DNA from 2 places in the Arhodomonas sp. AD133 genome. Region 2 is predicted to be linked to the other one. Evidence: riboswitches for the same ligand, from Rfam matches in the RefSeq annotation. Region 2 holds a riboswitch; the other holds the start of a gene.

Region 1 (10,955 bases), on a different contig from region 2:
AAGCATTGCAACACTACGTCGGGAACCTTATGTCTCCAGGGGGCGTCGAAGAGCATAGTTCCTAGTGTAGAATTGGCTAATGGTTCGGCCCGCCGCGTCGGCGGGCGCCTTGGGTAGTCCGAACGAGGAGGACAATCGATCATGGCCGACAACTATCGGGTGGCAAGCATGGACCGCACAGCCGGCCGCGCGTCGACCCTGGCCACCAATGCGGTCATCCGCAACACCTACATCCTGCTGTCGCTGACACTGCTGTTCAGTGCGTTCACCGCGGGCGTGGCGATGGTCACCAACGCGCCGCCGCTAAACTTCATCATCGTGCTCGTAGGCTACTTCGGCCTGCTGTTCCTGACCAACGCACTGCGAAACAGCGTCTGGGGCCTGGCATCCATCTTCGCGCTGACGGGCTTCATGGGCTACACGCTCGGCCCCGTCATCAACGCGTACATCACCATGTTCAGCAACGGCACGGAGCTCGTGCTCACCGCCCTCGGCGGCACCGGCGCGATCTTCCTGGGCCTGTCGGGCTACGCGCTCACGACGCGCAAGGATTTCAGCTTCCTGCGTGGCTTCCTGCTCGCGGGCATCCTGGTGGCATTCGTGGCCGGGCTGGTGTCGATCTTCTTCACTATGCCGGCGCTGTCGCTGGCCGTGAGCACGGCGTTCATGCTGCTGATGTGCGGGCTGATCCTGTATCAGACCAGCGAGATGATCCACGGCGGCGAGACCAACTACATCATGGCCACGATCACGCTGTACGTGGCGATCTACAACCTGTTCACCAGCCTGCTGCATCTGCTCGGTTTCTTCGGCGGCGAAGACTGATCAGACGGCCGGACCCCGCATCCAAGCCCCGCCACCGGCGGGGCTTTTTCGTTGTGGCCACGACGTTCGTCGGCCAGCGCTTGGGCTCCCTGGACGAGGCAGCGAGGAGAGACTACCCGTCCGGTATGGAAGCGGGCTCTTCGCACCCGACCCGCCCCCGGGGAGGACATCATGGCCACGTACATCATTCTCAGCCGACTCGCACCCGACGCCTTCTCCGATCCGGCGGACTTCCCCGCCATCGCACGGACCGTCTCGGACAAGATCAAGACGCAATGCCCGGGAGTTCACTGGCAGGACAGCTACGCTCTGCTCGGGCGCTTCGACGTCATCGACGTGGTCGAGGCCGATGATCCCAAGGAGGTGGAAAAGGCGGCCATGATCATCCGTGCGTCCGGCCGCGCGACGACGGAGACGTTCCTGGCCACACCCTGGAAGGAATTCCTCGACGCGCTCTGATTGGACGCCACCTCCGCCGGGCGCTCGGAGGTGGCATATCGCTCCGGCCGCCGGCGAGCTTGCCGAGCGTCTCGCCGAGCGAGCCGGCGCCCTGCCTCGGCGCCCGGGTAACCGGGCCACGAGACGTGCCCGATCAAGCGGTTATCGCGGCGTGGAGGTCGTGGCTCCCGAGTCGTTACTCGGCATCCCCGGAGGACAACCGTTTCGGGGTCTCCAGCAACACACAGTGCCGGGGCCCGCCGTGGCAGACCGGACAGTCCGGGGTTCCGACGCGCGCCACGATCGCCTCGATGGCCTCCTGCGGCGAGGCGAAAATGTTCACCTCGCCCACCGCCTGCCGGTGGATGTCGTGCTTGAGCTCCTCCCGGGCGGGGTCCTTGAAGCTGCACAGATAGAGCCCGCCGCCGAGTGTGCGCAGACGCTCGGCCTCGCGCGCGAGCATGCGCGCGCCGGCCAGATCGATGAAATTCACCCCCGAGCCCACCAGCAGCACATGATGGCACCCCGCCTCGGTGACCCGCCGTAGCTCGGTTTGTACGTGATCCACCGCGCCAAAGAACAACGAGCCATCGATGCGGATCATCCTGAGCTCGCCACACTGCGCGAGTCCGCGCTTGTCGGCATTGCGAAGCACGTTCAGCGGCCGCCCGGGCACCGGCGCGACCGCCACCATGCGGGGGTGGGCCGTACGCCGCAGGTAGAGCACCAGTGACAGCAGCACGCCAGCGTAGATGGCGAACTGCAGCGGCAGGAACAGCGTCGCCAGCAGGGTAATGAACAGCACCGCGGACTCCGTGCGGCTGGCGCGCAGCGTCTGCCAGATTTGGTCGAAGGCGATAAGATTCCAGGCGATCAGCAGCACGATGCCGCCCATGGCGGGCATCGGCAGATAGCGGGTGATGCCGGGCACCCCCACCAGCACGAGTGCCAGGATGAGCGCCGCGAAAATGGCCGCCAGCGGCGTCTTCGCGCCGGCATCATAGTTCGCCCCCGAGCGGGTGAACGAGCCCGAGCAGGCGTACGAGGAGAACAGGCTACCCACCAGGTTGGCGAGCCCCTGGCCGATGAACTCCTGGTTGCCGTCGATCTTCTGACCCGAGCGGGTCGCCACCGCGCGTGCGGCGGAGATCGCCTGGACCAGCGCCAGAATGCCAACGGCGACGGCGGGTGAGGCGAGCTCGCGCAACGTTTCGAGTCCCAGTGGCGGCATCGACAAGGCCGGCAGACTACCGGACAGTGCGCCCACCAGCTCGACGTCGTGGCTGCGTCCGCCGAGGGCCAGGGACGTCAGCGCGCCGGCCACCATGCCGATGATCATCGCCGGCCAGCGCGAGCGCAGACGCCTCACCACCAGGGTCACCCCGAGCGTCACCACCGCGATGACAACCGCGTACGGATTGCTGTCCGGCAATTTCTCGGTGAACTGCACCAGTGTGCCGTAGAAGGTGAGGTCATTGGCGAGCTCGAGCTGGAAGACGTGCTTGAGCTGGCTGGCGGCGATCAACACCGCCGCGCCGGCGGTAAAACCCACCACCACGGAATCGGAAATGAAGTTCACCAGCACGCCGAGACGCAGCAGCCCGAGCGCGAGCTGGAAGACACCCACCAGGAATGTGAGCGCCAGCACCATGGGAATGTAGCCGGGCCCATCCGGCGAGGCGAGCGGCGCGACCAACGCCAGCACGACGATCGAGTTGGCCGCCGTCGGTCCGGTGATGCTGTGGCGCGAGGAGCCGTAGAGCGCCGCGACAATGGTCGGCACGATGGCGCTATAGAGCCCGTATACCGGCGGCAGCCCGGCGATCAGCGCATAGGCGACACCCTGCGGCAGCACGATGATCGCGCCAGTGATGCCGGCCATCACGTCGGCGCGCACCATCGTCGGCGTCAGCCCGCGCATCCAGGCGACGAACGGGAATGCGCGCTTCGCGAGCGCGGCACCACGTCGGTAGCGTTCCGTCCCCTGTGCCAATCGACTCATGTCCAATCGCTGTCAGGCGCGTTGCTGACCGTAGCTCCCCGTCGCAGTGTTGAGGCTCGGACCCTGCGGCGCGCCACTGCGGAAATGGTGCACGAGCTTGCCAATCGCGGCGACCGCCAGCAACTCCAGCGTCCGCCGCGGGCCCCGGAAGCCGCCACCACCAGCAGGTTACGCCACGGCGGGATGGTGTGCGGGCCCGCGTAGACCATGCCGGAGCGGAACACGGTGACGAGAGCGCGCACTGGCGTGGGATTGCTGGCCCTGCAAGGCTCGCTTCCGGGGTCGCGAACGGAATCGAGACCCAACGTGCCACCTTGTGTGCGCCGGTACTCGTTGACAGGCACTCGACGCGCGGTTAGCGTCCGGCATGTGCCCGATTTGCGGGCACGAGACGAGGAAGCGGGGGTGCCCGGCCGTCAGCGGTCCGGGCTGAGAGAGTCCCTTGGAACCTGACCCGGTTAGTACCGGCGTAGGGAGCTTCGGCACACCACCAAGCGCTGCCGTGCGGCAGCCCCCCCTCACCGCGTCTCCAACCAGCGTCCCAGGTACGTCCGCCGGCCCGATGGGTCCGGCGCACCCGGCACGGAGACATCACGCAGTGACCCAACAGCAAGCGAGCAACCACCGCGAGACGCTCACCGTCATCGTCAACGGCGAGCAGCGCCATCTCACCGCGCCCGCCTCGGTGTCGACCCTGCTCGAAACTCTGTCATATCCGCGGCAGGGCATCGCCGTAGCGGTCAACCGACAGGTCGTGCCGCGATCCGCCCACGGCGAGTACCGTCTCGCCGAAGGCGACACCGTGGACATCGTACAGGCCGTCGGTGGCGGTTGAAGTCGCCACGCCGGAGTACGAACACCAACCAGGAGATGGACACGATGGACAACGACGATCGCCTGACACTCGCCGGCCAACAATATGATGCCCGCCTGCTCGTGGGAACCGGGCGCTACCGCGATCTCGACGAAGCCCGGGCCGCCATCATCGCCAGCGGTGCGGAAATCGTCACCGTCGCGATACGGCGGCTGCCGGATTGCGCCGAAGGCGACGGCCTGCTGCCCATGCTTCGGGAGCTGGGCTGCACCGTTCTCCCGAACACCGCTGCATGCTTCACTGTGGAGGACGCGGTATACACCTGCCAGCTCGCCCGCGAGCTGCTCGACGGCAACACCCTGTGCAAGCTCGAGATCTTCGGCGACGACAGCCTGCACCCCGACGTCCGGGCAACGCTGACCGCAGCCGAACGCCTGGTCGCCGACGGCTTTCAGGTGATGGCGTACACCAGTGACGACCCGTTGATCGCCCGCGAGCTCGAGGCGATTGGTTGCGTCGCGGTCATGCCGCTGGGCGCCCCCATCGGTTCGGGGCTCGGCATCCGCAATCCGCTGAACATCCGGCGCATCGCCGAAAGCATTCGCGTGCCGGTGCTCGTGGACGCGGGGGTGGGCACCGCCTCCGACGCGGCCGTCGCGATGGAGCTCGGCTGCGACGCGGTACTGATGAATACCGCCATCGCCCACGCGCGGGATCCGGTGCGCATGGCGAAGGCAATGCGCCATGCGGTGATATCGGGGCGGCACGCCTGGTGGGCGGGCCGCATGGCGCCACGGGAGTACGGTGTCCCGTCTTCGCCCATGACCGGCGTGGCATCCGCGAACGCGTAGCGGCATCGGGATCCCCCGGACACCCGAAACCGACCGCCAGCCGACGACGGCGCCGGCATCCGGCGTCGTCGGACGGTTCCGTACCCGGTGCGGTGCGCCGCCGGGTCGAGCGCTCAGGTGTCCTCTGGCCAGTCCACCGACTGCACCGGTAACGGCCCCCAGGTCTGGCTCACCGGCATGACCTCGAGCGTATTGATGTTCACGTGCCGGGGCATGGTCACGACCCAATGGATGATCTCGGCGAGATCCTCCGGCTGAATCGGGTCGTTGCCCTCATAGAGGCTGTTGGCCCGTGCCTCGTCGCCGCGAAAACGGTTGACGGAGAACTCGGTATGGCAGAGCCCCGGGTCGAGGTTGGTCACGCGCACGGGCTTGCCGATGAGATCGGCACGCAGGTTGCGGGTGAACTGCTGGACGAAGGCCTTGCTCCCACCATAGGCGTTGCCGCCCGGGTAAGGCCAGGTTCCCGCGGTGGAACCCAGATTGACGATGTGGCCGCGGCGGCGCGCCACCATGCCTGGCAACACCGTTCGGGTCACGTACAGCAACCCCTTGATGTTGGTATCGACGATGCGCTCCCAGTCGTCGAGGTCACACTCCCAGGCCGGTTCGAGCCCCACGCCGAGTCCGGCGTTGTTGACGAGGACATCGATCCCGTCGAAAGGCGCCGGCAGATTCGCGAGTTGCCCGGTGACCGCCATCCGGTCGGTGACGTCCAGCTCCAGGGTATGGACGGTATCGGGACCGCCCAGCTCCTCCTGCAGCGTCTCGAGGCGCTCGCGCCGTCTCGCGCAGAGCACCAGGCGCCAGCCTTCGCGGGCGAAACGGCGGGCCGTGGCCGCCCCGAAACCGGCCGAGGCCCCGGTGATGAGGATGGTTCCCTTCATGTACCTCTACTCGCTGATCTGTCGCTGTCCACGGACGATCATCGCAGTGTACCGGGATGCCCGTCGGCCTTCGACCTCGAGGCTGCATGGCCGCCGTGGCGCGGCGAGTGGGCACGGTGCAGGGCAGGCGGGCGACGGGCATGGCGCAGTGAGTCAGCCCCATGCACCCTCGCCAGGAAACGGCGTGATATCGCCACGGGCCGGCTCGAACCATTGCAACCGCCCACGCAGCCGGACCACTTCCCCCACGATCACCAGCGTCGGCGGCTGCAACGATGCCTCGCGGGCGCGTTGCGGCAACGTCTCCACCGTGGCCTCGACCACCCGTTGGGCCTCGGTGGTGCCCTGCTGCACCAGCGCAGCAGGCATGTCCGCGGCCATGCCGTGGGCGAGCAGGCCCTCGCAAAGACGATCCACAGCGGCGAGGCCCATGTAGAAAACCACCGTCTGGCCCGGTCGTACCAGCGGCTCGAAATCCACGTCGAGCTCGCCGTTGGCCTTGCGGTGGCCGGTCACGAATGCACAGGCATGAGCGTAATCGCGGTGGGTGAGCGGAATGCCCGCATAAGCAGCGCAACCACTCGCCGCGGTTACACCGGGGACCACCTGGAACGGTATCCCGGCGGCCATGAGGTTCTCGATCTCCTCGCCGCCGCGCCCGAAGATGAAGGGGTCGCCGCCTTTGAGGCGGGCCACGCACAGCCCGCGCCGGGCGTAGGCGACCAGCATTTCGTTGATACGCGCCTGCGGGACCGGATGGCGATCGCGCTGCTTGCCCACGTAGACGCGCTGCGACCGGGCAGGCGCGAGGTCCACGATGGCGGGCGCGACAAGGCGGTCGTGGAGCACGACGTCGGCGGTCTGCAACAGGCGGTAACCACGCAGAGTGAGCAGATCCGGGTCACCGGGGCCTGCGCCGATGAGATAGACCTCACCGCAACCACGCGCGCTGCCGCGCCGCGGCCCGAATGCCACTGCCTCACGATCCTCGGTCACAATCGGTCCTCGCCAAACAGCGATAGGTAGAGCTTAGCCGCCTCGCTTATTTACAAAAAGAATGAATTCTTTTAGATATATACGATGATGTTCTTTATGGATCGCTCCCGATGAAGCTCAACCAGCTCCGCTACATCTGCGAAGTCGCCCGCCGCGGGCTCAACGTATCGGCCGCCGCGGAAGCGCTCTATACGTCTCAGCCGGGCGTCAGCAAGCAGATCCGCATGCTCGAGGACGAGCTTGGTGTGCAGATTTTCGCGCGCAGCGGCAAACACCTCAGCCACGTGACGCCCGCCGGCGAGGAGATCCTCCAGGTCGCCACGCGCGTGCTCGAAGAGGTACGCAACATCTCCTCTATCGCCCAGGAGCACGTGGACGAATCCCGCGGCAGCCTGTCCATCGCCACCACCCATACCCAGGCGCGCCACGCGCTGCCACCGGTGGTCAACGCGTTCCGGCCACGTTATCCGAACGTGAGCCTGCACATGCACCAGGGCACACCGATGCAGATTGCCGAGATGGCCGCCCGGGGCACCGTGGACTTCGCCATCGCCACCGAAGCCATCGAGCTCTTCGAGGACCTGGTGATGATGCCGTGCTACGCCTGGAATCGCAGCATCATCGTGCCCGAAGGCCATCCGCTGTGCGACGAGGACCCGCTGACCCTGGAAGCGGTGTCGCGCTACCCGCTGGTAACGTACGTGTTCGGGTTCACCGGCCGTTCCAAGCTCGACCAGGCATTCGCGACGAAGGACCTCGAGCCCGACGTCGTGTTCACCGCCACCGACTCGGAAGTCATCAAGACCTACGTCGGCCTCGGCCTGGGCGTGGGTATCATGGCCTCGATGGCATTCAACCCGGAGCGCGACAAGGGGCTGGTCGCCCTCGACGCCAGCGCCCTGTTCGAGCCCAGCGTCACCAACATCGGTTTTCGCCGCGGCACTTACCTGCGGAGCTACATGTACGACTTCATCGAGACATTCGCCCCCCACCTCACCCGCGAGGTCGTGGACCAGGCGATTGCCGCGCGCTCCAAGGAAGACCGCGACGCCCTGCTCGCGGAGCTGATGCCCCACCTCGGCGCCCGGTAGGCGCAGGGAGCCGCGCCCCGGGTCACTCCCCGGCGCGCTGCGGCGGCACCCGGAAAATCAGGCTGTAGAGCACCGGCACGACGCCCAGCGTCAGTACCGTGCCCACCGCGAGGCCGAACGCGATGACGCTGGCCATGCCGTAAAAGAGGGCGTCCCGGAACACGATCAGTGGCAGCAGGCCGAGAATCGTCGTCACGGTCGTCATGAGAATCGGGCGCAGCCGGCGCACCGAGGCGGAGACGACCGCTTCGAACGCGTTGCCCGCCTCACCGGCCTCCCGCTCGATGTCGATGCGGTCAATGAGAACGATCGCGTTGTTGATCAGGATCCCCGCGAGGGCGTACAGCCCCAGGATCACCATGAACCCGAAATTGACCTGCATGAGGTACAGGCCCGTCACGGCGCCGATGAGCATCAGCGGAATCGTCGCCACGATGATCGCCGGACGCCCGAATCCGTTGAACTGCGCCACCAGCAGCAGCAGTATGGCGCCGACGCAGAAAGGCACGTTGGCCGCCAGCGCCGCCCGGGCGTCATGAGAGGTCTCCACCACGCCGTCGATCTCGATACTGTGGCCGGGCGGCAGATCGTCGCGCAGCGCGTCCAGCTCGTCGGCGATGCGCGGCACCATGTCCTCCGCCGATAGCTGCGTGCTGCGCGCCTCGACCGTGACGGTGCGCGCGAGATCCTCACGGGCGATGGCACCGAAGTGGTTGACCAGCTCGAAATCGGCGACCTGAAACAGGGGCACGTTGCGGCCCGTGGCACTGGAGTACACCGCCAGTGACTTCACCCGGTCGAGATCGTGTCGCTCGGCATCGGCGGCGCGAGCGACGATGGGGAAGATGTCGTCGCCCTCGCGGAACTCGGTAACCGAGCGGCCGTTGAAATAGGTCGCCATGGAGCGGGCGATATCCGCGGACGAAACCCCCGCCCGGCGGGCCTGGGCCTGATCCACCTCGACGCGGATCTGCGGAATCCGGTTCTCCCAGTCGTGCCGGATCTCGAGCGCCCCCGGTACCCCCGCGAGAATGCGCTCGATCTCGCCGGCCTTTTCGAAGATGTAGTCCGCATCCGGTCCCTTCACCTGCACCTCGATCCGCGAGGAATCGGACGGTCCGAGGAACATGCCCTTCACGCGCGCGTTGACCGCGGGAAACGCCTCCCGAAACGCGGTCCGTATCTCGCGAATGGCCTTCGAGACGTGCTCGTAGCGATCGACGTTGATGACCATGAAGCCGCGGTTGGGTGCCGGGTCCACCGGGGTCAGCGAGAGCACGAATCGCGGTCCGCCGAAGCCGACGTAGCCGGCGAAATCCTTCACGTAGGGGAAACGCTCATGGTCGTGGAGCATCGCCATCATCGGCCGCATGGCATTATCCGTGGCGGTGGCGGATACACCGGCCGGCAGGTCCACATAGACGAGAACCTGGGTGCGATCCGAATCGGGGAAGAATTTGCTCGGCACCTGGCTGAGCCCCACCACCGCGGTCGCGAGCAATACGCCCATGGCCGCGAGGAACAGCCCCCGATGGCGCAGGACACGGCGGAGGATGCGCTCGTAGCGCCGAGCCAGCACCAGGAACAGGCGATCCGACAGGCCCGGCCGGGCTGCCGCCTCGCCCTGGGGCTCGGGGCGAATGAACCGGTGACACAGCAGCGGCGTCAGGCACATGGCGAGCACCCAGCTGGTGAGCAGGCTGATCAGGATCACCAGCGATATGGAGCGGGTATACTCGCCGGCCACGTGCTCGGCGAGCATCAGCGGCAGGAACACGAGTATCGTGGTGAGCGTCGACGACAGCAACGGCAGGGCCAACTCGCTGCCCGTGCGCTTCAGCGCCTCGCGCCGGCTGGCGCCCTCCCCCAGTCTGCGCTTGAAGTCCTCGGCGACGACGATGCCGTTGTCCACCAGCAGGCCGAGCGCTATCACCAGCGTCGCCAGGCTCATGCGCTGCAGCGTCATCTCGAAGAAGCCCATTACGGCCAGGGTCACGAGCATCACCGCCGGCACGATGGAGCCGACGATGAGTCCGGTGCGCACACCGAGGAAGAGAATCACCACGGCCAGCACGATGGCGAGCGTCTGCAGCACGTTGGCCGTGACGCCGTAGACGGCGTTGGCGACCTGTTTCGCCTGATAGGTGACGATGTCGAGCTCATAGCCCACCGGCAGGTTCGCCTTTATCTCGGCCATGCGCTCGCGCACCCGTGCGCCGTAGTCCAGCACGCTGTAATCCGGCAGCATGGCGATAGAGAACATGATCGCCGGCTCGCCGTTGTAGTAGGCCTTGCGCGCCGGCGGGTCGAGGTAGCCCCGCCTGACTTCGGCGACGTCCCGCAGGGGAATCACCCGCTGCGTACCGGGCAGCGTGATGAGCGTGTCACGGATGGCCGACACGGAGGTAAAATTGCCGGTGGGCTCGATGGGGAACAGCCGCTCTCCGGTATCCACGGCGCCACCGGGCCGGATGATGTTCTGGGCCTGCAGCGTGGCCGACAGTTGCTCGGGATCGATGCCGAGCTCGGCGAGCCGCGCGTTGCGCGTTTCGATATAGATGCGCTCCGGCTGCACCCCGAGCACGTCGACGCGCTTGGTGCCCTTCACCCCATAGAGCTGGTCGCGGATGTGCTTGGCCATGTCGAACGACTCGCGCATGGAGAAGTCGTCCGAGGTCAACGCCGCGGTCACCACAGCCACATCGCCGAAATCGTCATTGATCACCGGGGCGTGCGTGCCCTCGGGCAGCTCCGGACGCGCCTCGTCCACCTTGTCGCGCAGCTCGTCCCAGATCTGGTCGAGATCGAAGTAGCGGTCCTGAACTTCCGCGTGGATGATCGACACGCCCGGTCTCGAGGTGCTGCGAACCTCCTCGATCTCCGCCACCTGGCGGACCGCCTCTTCCAGCGTCTTGGTGATCAGCCGTTCCACACGCTCGGCGGACAGCCCCGGATAGCGGGTCGTCACCACGGCTTCGCGAATGGTGATTTCCGGGTCCTCGCGCGCCGGCAGGGAGAAATAGCTGACCGCGCCGAACACCATCGCCACGA
Region 2 (10,955 bases):
AGCTGCCTTCCGAGACCAGGCGCGGCAGGTCCTGGTGGGTGGCGCTGATGACGTGCAGATCCACGGGGATCGGGGTCTCGGCGCCCAGGGGCAGGATTTCGCGCTGCTCCAGCACCCGCAGCAGCCGGGTCTGCAATTCCTGCGGCATGTCACCGATTTCGTCGAGGAAAAGTGTGCCGGCGCTGGATTGCAGGATCTTGCCGCGCATCCCTTCACGGCGGGCGCCGGTGAACGCGCCGCCCTTGTAGCCGAACAGCTCGCTCTCGATCAGGGATTCCGGAATCGCCGCGCAGTTGACCGCCACGAACGGCTGCTCCGCACGCCGGCTGGCGTCGTGTATCGCCCGTGCCATCGCCTCCTTGCCGGTGCCGGTCTCGCCCTGGAGCAGCATCGCCACGTCCCGGTCCACCACGCGCTCGGCACAGCGGACGTTGTAGGCCATGCGCGGGTCGCCGCCGGCCATGAGGGAATTCAGCGTCAGTCCCGCCGATGCCGGTTCCGAACGCGGCGGCCTGATCACCCGCCCGGTGGATACCCGTGTTCGCGCCTCCTGATTGCGGTTGACGGGGCCGCGCATCATGGCGAAGTAGCGGGTGCCGTGACGCAGGTCGTGCACCGGCCAGACGGATTGTCCCTGGCGGAAGCTGCGCTCCTCGATGGCGTTGGGCGAGAGGTCGAGGACCTCGTTGATCGCGCGGCCGACCAGGTCGATCTGCGATTGCTGACCGAGCTGGGAGACGGCGCTGCGGTTGGCCGCCAGGATGACGCCATCGCCGTTGATCGCCAGCATGCCCTCGTTGAGCAGACCCACGAACTCCGGGCGCACGTGAAAGCGCAGCACCCAGTCGTCGTGGAAGACGCGCAGGAAGTTCGAGTTCTCGATCAGCCGTGCCGACATCTGCACCAGGGCGACGGTGTGGCACTGACTCTGGCGCGTGTCACGGCTGTTGACCGATGAGGCGTCCAGAACCGCCGCCAGATTCCCCTTGGGATCGTGAATCGGCGATGCCGAGCAGGACAGCGCGGTGTTGCACGACAAGTAGTGCTCGTCGCGATGGATGGTGATCGGCCGCTTCTCCTCGATACACGTGCCGATGCCGTTGGTGCCGGCGTGTGCTTCGCTCCAGGCCGCACCAGGCCAGAGACCGACGTCGAGGAAATCGCGGTCCAGGGTCGGATCCCCGACCCAGTCGACGATGAACCCCCGGGCATCGGTGAGAATCACGGCGTAGCCGGAGCCCGCGGTCTGCTCGTAGAGGTTGTGCATTTCGGTGCGGGCAATGCGAAAGAGCTCGCCGAGCTCTTCGCGATGCGCGTGCAACTCCGACTGCTCGAGCACCACCTCGACATTCGTCGTATCCGGCTGCAGCCCGTAGCTCGACAGGCATCGCGTCCACGACTGAGCGACTCGGCGGGCGTCGTCGGGTTCCGGCAGAGCGGTGGAGGTGCGGCTCCAGCGGTCAACGGCCTGGATGACGCGTCGCGCGTGTTTCGCTTCGGTATGCGTCACGGAATCTCCTCCCCTTGTGCGTAGCCGTTCGAACAGCGCCCGTCGTTGTAGTTGGGTCGGTGGAATGGGCGCTTCGCGTTTCGCCACACCAGCCCTTCTAGCAAGGATCGTGCTGAGCGTGCATACCGGCCGTCGTAAAGGGCACGCCCGCCGGGCGTCCTCAGGGCCCAACGGCGAGGCGTACTGTGACGATGCCACGAAGACCGGGTCGCCGGCCACAGCCGTGCGTCGTGGCCCGGCGTGGCCGCGGTGCGTGACGGCAGCGGGACGAGCGCGGGTTACACACTGTCACATTCGTGCACCAGTGGTTTCGCGTGGCGCGTGCACCCTGGCTCGGGCGCGGTCGTGCGCGATGCCGAAGCAGCGGCACGGGGGCAGCGCCAGCGCACCGTCGCGGCGTTCCCAACGGTGATACCTGGCCGGAAGGCGCCTACAAGCACGGCGGTGGCTCCGCCTGACTGACCGGCAGCTACGATCCCGAGACCGATACGCTGTTTTTGGGGCGTGGGCAATCCCGGTCTCTGGCTCGCCACGCTGCGTCCCGGCAAGAACCTCTACACGAACTCTGTGCTGGCACTCGACCCCGACACGGGGGATATCAAGTGGTACTACCAGTACACGCCACACGGCACCTGGGAGACGGCGTCAACCATAGCGTGCTGACGGACAGCGAGTACCAGGGTGAGACGGTTCCCGCGTTGCTGCACGCCGATCGCAACGGCTGGTTCGTCGCGCTCGACCGTCGCGATGGCGACTTCCTGTGGGCCGAGCCCTTCGTCCGGGTCGACTCGATCACCGGCTATACCGACGAGGGCGTTGCCATCGACGACGACGAGCTGCGTCCCGACGTGGGCAAGGAGGTGTTCACCTGTCCGAGCTTCCTCGGTGGCAAGAACTGGTGGCCGATGGCGGTGAACCCGGACCAGGGGCTGGCTTTCGTCCCCACCCTGCATGCGTGCATGAAGATGGAAGGCACGGCTGTCAGCTATATGGCCGGTCTGCCGTACCTGGGTGAGACGTTCGAGGTGTTGCCCGAGCCGGGCAGCGACGGCTGGGGGGAAGTCCAGGCAAGCGACGTCAACACCGGCGAGCAGGTGTGGTCCCACCGCACGGATCTGCCCTGGAACGGCGGCATGCTCGCCACGGCATCGGGGCTGGTGTTCAGCGGGAGTGCCGACGGCTACTTCACCGCATTCGACGGCGAAACCGGCGAGGTGGTCTGGAAGAGCGACAAGCTGGTCTCCGGGATCATCGGCGTGCCCAGCAGCTACACGGTCGACGGCAAGCAGTACGTGGCCGTCTACGCCGGCTGGGGCGGGGCCACTCCGAGGCCGCGACCGCCGAAGCACCAATCGATGTATGCGTCGATCAGGCCAGCCCCACTGAGGACTTCGATCGCGCCGTGGCCAATGCCGTCGGCGAACGGTTGGATACCTCCGTTGCCGTGCAGGCATTCGACGGAACCGGTGACGATGAGAGTGGATTCGTTCCGGCACGATTCGCCCGCCTGGCCGAATCACGCTGTGATGTCATCATGGGTTTTCCGGTCCCGCGGGAGAGTCCGTGGGTACCGGAGTCGCTGGAAGCGACCGACGCCTACGCGGCGATCATGGCCTAACTGCTCCGTGAGAATGGATACGATGTCGGTACATCCGAGCTCACCTACGATGCCGCCATGCAGTCCGAGCATCCACTGGTGTGGCGGGATGACGCCTCATCCGGGGTGGGCGGAACCGTCGTCAGTGAGGCATCCCGGGCCCGCTAGGTTCGGTCTGCGGCAATCCTGGGTGTCGAGGAACGCCTTGGCCCGGCTCCCGCCGGGCCAAGGTCGTCTGGTCCCGGTGTGCCACCGCGGGGAAGCGGTTAGGTATTCTCTGCTCCGGGGCCGGAAGTGGCCAGCGCTTCCAGGTCGCGCTCCAGTAGCGAGGGGTCGCCCAGGTTGAGCTCCACCAGGCGGCGCAGGTGCGCCGCGCTGTCCAGCGGCAGCCCGTCGCAGCGCAGTCCCACCATACTGCCATGGCTGTGGACCGCGGTGACCTGCATCTGTATGCGGGCCTCCCCGTCCAGCTCGATGACGAGCTCACCGGATTCAGGCAGTGCATCGGCTGCGCTCTCCGCCTCCACCAGGGCGCCGTGCAGGCTGAGGTCGATCACCCTTACCGACACTTGATCCCCCGCGCCGCTGAGATAAGCCGGGCGGTCGACGTTGACGCGGTGAAAACGGCGCCGCTTGAAGTCGCTGTCGCTCATCTGTCCTCCGGCAGCGGTATTGGCCTACTGTCCGCCACTATAGACGCGCATGGCACGGGTGCCGCGCCGGCGGGGCACAACATGCAGGGCGTTTCAGCGTCCCACGGCCTCCATGCGTGGCAGCTCGCCACCCAGGCGGGCGGTGATCTCGCGGGCGGTGCGGGAGACTGCCGCCCCGAGCTCGTGCATGAGGCTGTCGGTGATCCGGGCCTTGGGTCCGGATACGGAGATCGCCGCCAGTGCCTTGCCGGTTTCGTCGTGAATGGTGGAGGCCACGCAGCGCAGACCGATGGCGTGCTCCTCGTAGTCGCACGCGTAGCCGCGTTCGCGGATCTCGGCGAGGTCCGCGCGGAGCTTGGCCGGCGTGTCCAGCGTGTTCGGGGTGACCTTGGGCAGGCCGCGGCGCTGGAGGATGCGTTCGATTTCCGCCTCGTCCATGCTCGCCAGCAGTGCCTTGCCCACCCCCGAGGCGTGCAGGGGGGCGCGGCTGCCGAGCTTGACGATCATGCGCATCATCTCCTGGGATTCCACCTGGGCGAGGAACACGGCGTAACCATCGTCCTGGACGCCCAGGTTCGCGGTCTCGCCGGTCTCCTCCATCAGGCGGTGGAGGTACGGGCGCGACTCGGCGACGAAATCGCGCGCGCTGACGAAGCCGTTGCCGACGATGAACGCCTTCACGCCGATGTGCCAGAGGCCGAGCTCCTCGTCCTGCTGCACGAACTGAAGCTGCTCGAGGGTGCGCAGCAGCCGGTGCGTGGTCGACGGCGCCAGGCCCGCCATCTGCGAGACGTCCGACAGCGACAGGCCGTGGCCGGCGCCCGCCAGCGCCTCGAGGATGTTCAGCCCGCGGGTCAGCGACTGGCTCTGGCCAACGCTGCGGCCGGAGGTGCGCGGGCGCCCGGTGGTTCGGGTCTGTCGTTCAGCCAAAATCCGTCCTCACGGCAGTTCTTTCCGTATGCGCCGTAGGATACCGTTTCCGGACGACCATGTCCCGGGCCCCGGAAAACGGGGCCCGTTTCCACCGGGCGCTTCGGCGCGGCACCGGCGGGCGGCCGCTACTGCGCGTGGTAGATCTCGCTGCCCCGCTCGCGGAATTCCCGCGCTTTCTCCTCCAGCCCGATCTGCACGGCGCTGTCGTTGTCGAGCCCCTTCTCCCTGGCGTACTCGCGGACTTCCTGGGAGATCGCCATGGAGCAGAACTGCGGCCCGCACATGGAGCAGAAGTGGGCGAGTTTGTGCGCCTCCTTGGGCAGGGTGGCGTCGTGGTACTCCCGCGCCCGCTCCGGGTCCAGCCCCAGGTTGAACTGATCGTCCCAGCGGAACTCGAAACGCGCCTTGGACAGCGCGTTGTCGCGGATCTGGGCGGCCGGGTGGCCCTTGGCCAGATCGGCGGCGTGGGCAGCGATGCGGTAGGTCACGATGCCCTCGCGCACGTCGTGCTTGTCGGGTAGCCCCAGGTGTTCCTTGGGGGTCACGTAACAGAGCATCGCCGTGCCGTACCAGCCGATGTTGGCCGCGCCCAGCGCGGAGGTGATGTGGTCGTAGGCGGGGCCGATGTCGGTGGCGAGCGGCCCGAGGGTGTAGAACGGCGCCTCGTGGCAGTGCTCGAGCTGCTCGGTCATGTTCTCGCGGATCTTCTGCAGCGGCACGTGCCCGGGACCTTCGATCATCACCTGCACGTCATGGCGCCAGGCGATCTCGGTGAGCTCGCCCAGTGTCCGCAACTCCGCCATCTGCGCCTCGTCGTTGGCGTCGGCGATGCAGCCGGGGCGCAGTCCGTCGCCCAGGGAGAAGGCGACGTCATACGCCTTCATGATCTCGCAGATATCCTCGAAGTGGGTGTAGAGGAAACTCTCGGTGTGGTGGGCGAGGCACCACTTGGCCATGATCGAGCCGCCGCGGGAGACGATGCCGGTGACCCGGTCGGCGGTGAGCGGCACAAAGGGCAGACGCACGCCGGCGTGGATGGTGAAGTAGTCCACCCCTTGTTCGGCCTGCTCGATCAGCGTGTCGCGGAACATCTCCCAGGTGAGGTCCTCGGCCTTGCCGTCGACCTTCTCCAATGCCTGGTAAATGGGCACCGTGCCCACAGCCACCGGGGAGTTGCGCAGCACCCACTCACGGGTCTCGTGAATGTGCTTGCCGGTGGACAGATCCATGATCGTGTCCGCGCCCCAGCGCGTCGCCCAGGCCATCTTCTCCACTTCCTCCTCGATGGAGGAGGTCACCGCGGAGTTGCCCATGTTGGCGTTGATCTTCACGCGGAAGTTGCGGCCGATGATCATCGGCTCGCTCTCCGGGTGGTTGATGTTGTTGGGGATGATGGCGCGGCCGCGGGCGAGTTCGTCTCGCACGAACTCCGGCGTGATCTCCTCGGGAATCGCCGCGCCGAAGGACTCGCCGGCATGGCGCTTGCCGAGCACCGGGTGATCCCGGTAGGCCTCCAGCTTCTGGTTCTCGCGGATCGCCACGAACTCCATCTCGGGCGTGATGATGCCTTGGCGGGCGTAGTGCATCTGGGTGACGTTGGCGCCCGCCTTCGCCCGGCGCGGCGCCCGGATATGGCCGAAACGCAACTCCCCGGTCGCCGGGTCGTCCAGGCGTTCGCGGCCGAAGGCGGAGCTCGGGCCGTCCAGCGTCTCGGTGTCGCCGCGCTGGTCGATCCACGGACCGCGTAGCGCCGGCAGGCCTTCGCGCAGGTCGATGACCGCTTCGGGGTCGGTGTAAGGGCCGGACGTGTCGTAAACCGCCAGTGCCGGATTCTTCTCGGCGCCGAACTGGAACGGGGTGTCGCTCTGCGCGATCTCGCGCATGGGCACCCGGATGTCCGCTCGGGAGCCTTCCACGTAGATCTTGCGGGAGCCGGGGAAGGGGCGGGTGACCTCGCTGTTGAGCACGGCCGCCGCCTGGCGGACGTCCTTTTCATTTGCGCTCATGTTCAGTCGCCTCGTTCGCATCACGTGAAGGGGCGACGAAATGGGGGTGCGCGCATTGTCCAGAGAGCGTGAAGCTTCCCTACGCCGGTACTAGCCGGGTCAGGTTCCAAGGGACTCTCTCAGCCCGGACCGCCGGTCCGGGCACCCCCGCTTCGTCAGCGTTGTCGCCGCACCCCGTGGCGGGTGCGACAGGTTGCAGCATAGGTGGGGCCGGGGGCGGGGTCAAATGCGGCGCCGTCCCCGACCCGTGGCCGCCCGCCATCCGTCGGCCACGCATTCACAAAAATGGAAACAATTTCCAATTTGTTGACACGGTCAGTCGTGTGAGCTAGCGTTCCATTCAACAGAAACCCGTTCCGAATAATTATGGAGGAGCGTGCCGTGGCCAAGATGACTGCTGCCGAAGCGGCTGTGTGGGTGCTCAGGAAGGAGGGCGTGGATGCCGCCTTCGGGGTGCCCGGTGCCGCCATCAACCCGTTCTATGCCGCAATGCGCAAGATCGGCGGCATCGATCACGTGCTCGCCCGTCATGTGGAAGGCGCTTCCCACATGGCCGAGGGCTACACGCGCACCAGCCCCGGGAACGTGGGCGTGTGCATTGGTACCTCCGGCCCCGCCGGCACCGACATGGTCACCGGCCTGTACTCGGCCGCCGGCGACTCCATCCCGATTCTGTGCATCACCGGTCAGGCCCCGACCTCGCAACTCCACAAGGAGTCCTTCCAGGCGGTGGACATCGAGTCGGTGGCCAAGCCCGTGACCAAGTGGGCGAAGACAGTGCTCGAGCCAGCGCAGGTGCCGCGGGCCATTCAGCAGGCCTTCCACGTGATGCGCTCCGGCCGTCCCGGCCCGGTGCTCGTCGATCTGCCGCTGAACGTGCAGATGGCTGAGATCGAGTTCGATCCGGACACCTACGAGCCGCTGCCGGTCTACAAACCCTCGGCCACCCGCGCGCAGGTGGAGAAGGCGCTGGAGATGATGAACGCCGCTGAGCGCCCGCTTCTGGTCTCCGGCGGTGGCGTGATCAATGCCGATGCCGCCGAGCTGCTGCAGGAGTTCGCCGAGCTCACCGGCACGCCGGTCATTCCCACGCTCATGGGGTGGGGCACGATCGCCGACGACCACCCGCTGATGGCGGGCATGGTGGGTCTGCAGACGGCGCACCGTTACGGCAACGCCACGCTGCTCGAATCCGACTTCGTGATGGGCATCGGCAACCGCTGGGCGAACCGTCACACCGGCGGGATCGACACCTACACCGAGGGCCGGACGTTCGTGCACGTGGACATCGAGCCCACGCAGCTCGGGCGCGTGTTCGGGCCGGACTACGGCATCGTCTCCGATGCCAGGGCGGCTCTGGAGCTATTCGTCGAGGTCGCACGCGAATGGCGGGATGCCGGCAAGCTCGCCGATCGCAGCGAGTGGTCGGCGTCGTGCCGCGAGCGCAAGCGCACCATGCTGCGCAAGACCCACTTCGACGACGAGCCGGTGAAGCCGCAGCGCGTCTACGAGGAGATGAACCGCGCGTTCGGTCCGCAGACACGGTACGTGAGCACCATCGGGCTCTCGCAGATCGCCGGTGCGCAGTTCCTCCACGTCTACAAGCCGCGCCACTGGATCAACTGCGGCCAGGCCGGTCCGCTGGGCTGGACCGTGCCGGCGGCTCTCGGTGTTCGCAAGGCCGATCCGGAGGGCGAGATCGTCGCGCTTTCCGGTGACTACGACTTCCAGTTCATGCTCGAGGAGCTCGCCGCCGGCGCGCAGTTCAACCTGCCCTACATTCACGTGCTGGTGAACAACTCCTACCTGGGGCTCATCCGCCAGGCGCAGCGCGGCTTCGACATGGACTATCAGGTGCAGTTGTCCTACGAGAACATCAACTGCCCGGAGATCAACGAGTATGGCGTCGACCACGTCTCCGTGGTCGAAGGGCTGGGCTGCAAGGCGATCCGGGTGTTCGACCCGGACCGGATCCAGCCCGCCTTCGAGCAGGCGCGCGAGCTCATGCGTGAGCACCGTGTGCCGGTGGTGGTCGAGATCATCCTCGAGCGGGTGACCAACATCTCCATGGGCACGGAGATCAACAATATCAACGAGTTCGAGGCCCTCGCCGAGCAGCTCGACGAGGACGCGCCCACGGCGGTCGGCCACCGCTACGACCAGTAACGACGCGCCATTACGACAAGGGAGGTGCGAGACATGCCCAAGTTTGCCGCCAACCTGTCGATGCTCTTCACCGAGCACGACTTCCTCGACCGGTTCAAGGCCGCGGCCGATGCCGGCTTCAAGGGGGTGGAGTATCTCTTCCCCTACGATTTCGCCGCCAACGACGTGGCGGACGCCCTGAAGACGAACGGCCTCACCCAGGTGCTGCACAATCTGCCGGCCGGTGACTGGGGCGCGGGGGAGCGTGGCATCGCCTGCCACCCCGACCGCGTGAGCGAGTTCCGCGAGGGCGTGGACAAGGCCATCGAGTACGCCAGGACCCTCGGCTGCCAGCAGCTCAACGTGCTCGCCGGCAAGGTGCCGGAGGGTGTGGCCGAGCAGCAGGCCCGCGAGACTTTCGTGGAGAACGTGCGCTTCGCCGCGGACAAGCTCGAGGCCGAGGGTATTCGTCTGCTCGCCGAGCCCATCAACACCCGCGATATCCCGGGCTTCTTCCTGCACAACACGCGGCAGGCGCTCGAGATCTTCGACGAGGTGGGCTCCCGCAACGTGGCGCTGCAGTACGACATCTACCACATGCAGATCATGGAAGGGGATCTCGCCCCCACCATCGAGGCCAACCTGGAGCGCATCGCGCACATCCAGCTGGCCGACAACCCGGGTCGCCACGAGCCGGGCACCGGCGAGATCAACTACCCGTTCCTGTTCAGATTCCTTGATGAGCACGGCTATCGCGGCTGGATCGGCTGCGAGTACAAGCCGGCCAACGGCACCGAGGCGGGGCTGGACTGGGTCAAGCCCTATCTGTGAGCGGCCAACGCCATAGCGACGACGCATTTACAGGAGGCAAGCAATGAGCAAGATCGGATTCATCGGCCTAGGCATCATGGGCGCGCCCATGGCCGGTCACCTGCAGCAGGCGGGCCACCAGATCTTCACCGTCGAGCACAGCAAGCCCATCCCCAAGGAGCTCGCCGACGGTGGTGCCGAGGTCTGCGCCAACCCGGCCGAGGTGGCCAAGCAGGCCGACATCATCATTACCATCGTCCCGGACACCCCGGACGTGGAGAAGGTGCTCTTCGGCGACAACGGCGTGGCCGAGGGCCTGTCGGCGGGCAAGACCGTCATCGACATGAGCTCCATCGAGCCCATCGCCACCAAGGGCTTCGCCCAGAAGATCAACGATCTCGGCTGCGAGTACGTGGACGCCCCGGTCTCCGGCGGTGAGGCCGGCGCGAAGAACGCCGCGCTCACCATCATGGTCGGCGCCACCGACAAGGGCTTCGAGACCGCCAAGCCCCTGTTCGAGATCATGGGCAAGACCGTGACCCACGTGGGTGGCAACGGTGACGGCCAGACCTGCAAGGTCGCCAACCAGATCATCGTCGCGCTCACCATCGAGGCGGTGGGCGAGGGGTTGCTGTTCGCCTCCAAGGCGGGCGCGGACGTGAGCAAGGTCCGCGAGGCGCTGCTCGGCGGCCTGGCCCAGTCCAAGATCCTCGAGATGCACGGCGAGCGCATGATCAAGCGCACCTTCGATCCGGGCTTCCGCATCGAGCTGCACCAGAAGGATCTCAACCTGGCGTTGCAGGGTGCCCGCCAGATCGGTGTATCCCTGCCCAACACCGCCACTGCGCAGGAGCTGTTCAACGCGTGCTCCGCCAACGGCGGCGCCGGCTGGGACCACTCCGGCATGGTCCGGGCGCTGGAGCTGCTGGCCAAGCACGAGATCAGCGAGTAAGCGTGCTTGGGGCCTGCTGGTGACAGGCCCTGACCCCCGGCCCCGCGCCCCGCGCGGGCCCGGCCGATTGCCTCCCTCGGGCGCTCCCCTGCGCCCGCCACGGGGTCGTTCGTGAATCGTGGCCGCGCCCTATGGGCCCCGTGGATTTCGCACCGGCACCCGGTTTTCCGGGTTGCCGGTTTTTTTGGTCCGGAGCGGGTCAACGAGTCGTGGCCGCTCGGTGCCCCGTTGTCCCTGGCGGATGATACCGTTAGTGTCGAATTTTTCGTCACGGGGATCGTATGTCGCGCCGGTGCGTTCGCGTCCGGCATCCTGTGAACATACCGACCCGTTAACGGGAGAGTTACCG

Evidence for each region. Region 2 has a riboswitch for thiamine pyrophosphate ahead of thiC (phosphomethylpyrimidine synthase ThiC). Riboswitches for the same ligand answer to the same signal wherever they lie in the genome.
Region 1: another riboswitch for thiamine pyrophosphate. It lies ahead of thiS (sulfur carrier protein ThiS); the one in region 2 lies ahead of thiC (phosphomethylpyrimidine synthase ThiC).

The regions. Positions count from the first base shown of each region.
Region 1 covers NZ_JBNAZM010000049.1:21,347-32,301, forward strand. The annotation lists gene recD (exodeoxyribonuclease V subunit alpha) at 1-65, shown strand, start outside; gene ACPEES_RS19310 (Bax inhibitor-1/YccA family protein) at 142-825, shown strand; gene ACPEES_RS19315 (GYD domain-containing protein) at 997-1,284, shown strand; gene ACPEES_RS19320 (SulP family inorganic anion transporter) at 1,460-3,265, opposite strand; TPP riboswitch at 3,657-3,758, shown strand; gene thiS (sulfur carrier protein ThiS) at 3,864-4,100, shown strand; gene ACPEES_RS19330 (thiazole synthase) at 4,136-4,930, shown strand; gene ACPEES_RS19335 (SDR family oxidoreductase) at 5,044-5,817, opposite strand; partial or broken gene cobA (uroporphyrinogen-III C-methyltransferase) at 5,971-6,753, opposite strand; gene cysB (HTH-type transcriptional regulator CysB) at 6,924-7,904, shown strand; gene ACPEES_RS19350 (efflux RND transporter permease subunit) at 7,927-10,955, opposite strand, start outside.
Region 2 covers NZ_JBNAZM010000002.1:38,541-49,495, forward strand. The annotation lists gene ACPEES_RS01635 (sigma-54-dependent Fis family transcriptional regulator) at 1-1,510, opposite strand, end outside; gene ACPEES_RS23550 (hypothetical protein) at 2,015-2,173, shown strand; gene ACPEES_RS01640 (hypothetical protein) at 2,119-2,616, opposite strand; partial or broken gene ACPEES_RS01645 (outer membrane protein assembly factor BamB family protein) at 2,500-2,745, shown strand; gene ACPEES_RS01650 (hypothetical protein) at 2,913-3,128, shown strand; gene ACPEES_RS01655 (PilZ domain-containing protein) at 3,374-3,760, opposite strand; gene ACPEES_RS01660 (IclR family transcriptional regulator) at 3,854-4,690, opposite strand; gene thiC (phosphomethylpyrimidine synthase ThiC) at 4,819-6,699, opposite strand; TPP riboswitch at 6,758-6,858, opposite strand; gene gcl (glyoxylate carboligase) at 7,090-8,865, shown strand; gene hyi (hydroxypyruvate isomerase) at 8,899-9,675, shown strand; gene ACPEES_RS01680 (2-hydroxy-3-oxopropionate reductase) at 9,719-10,606, shown strand; gene ybiO (mechanosensitive channel protein) at 10,955-10,955, shown strand, end outside.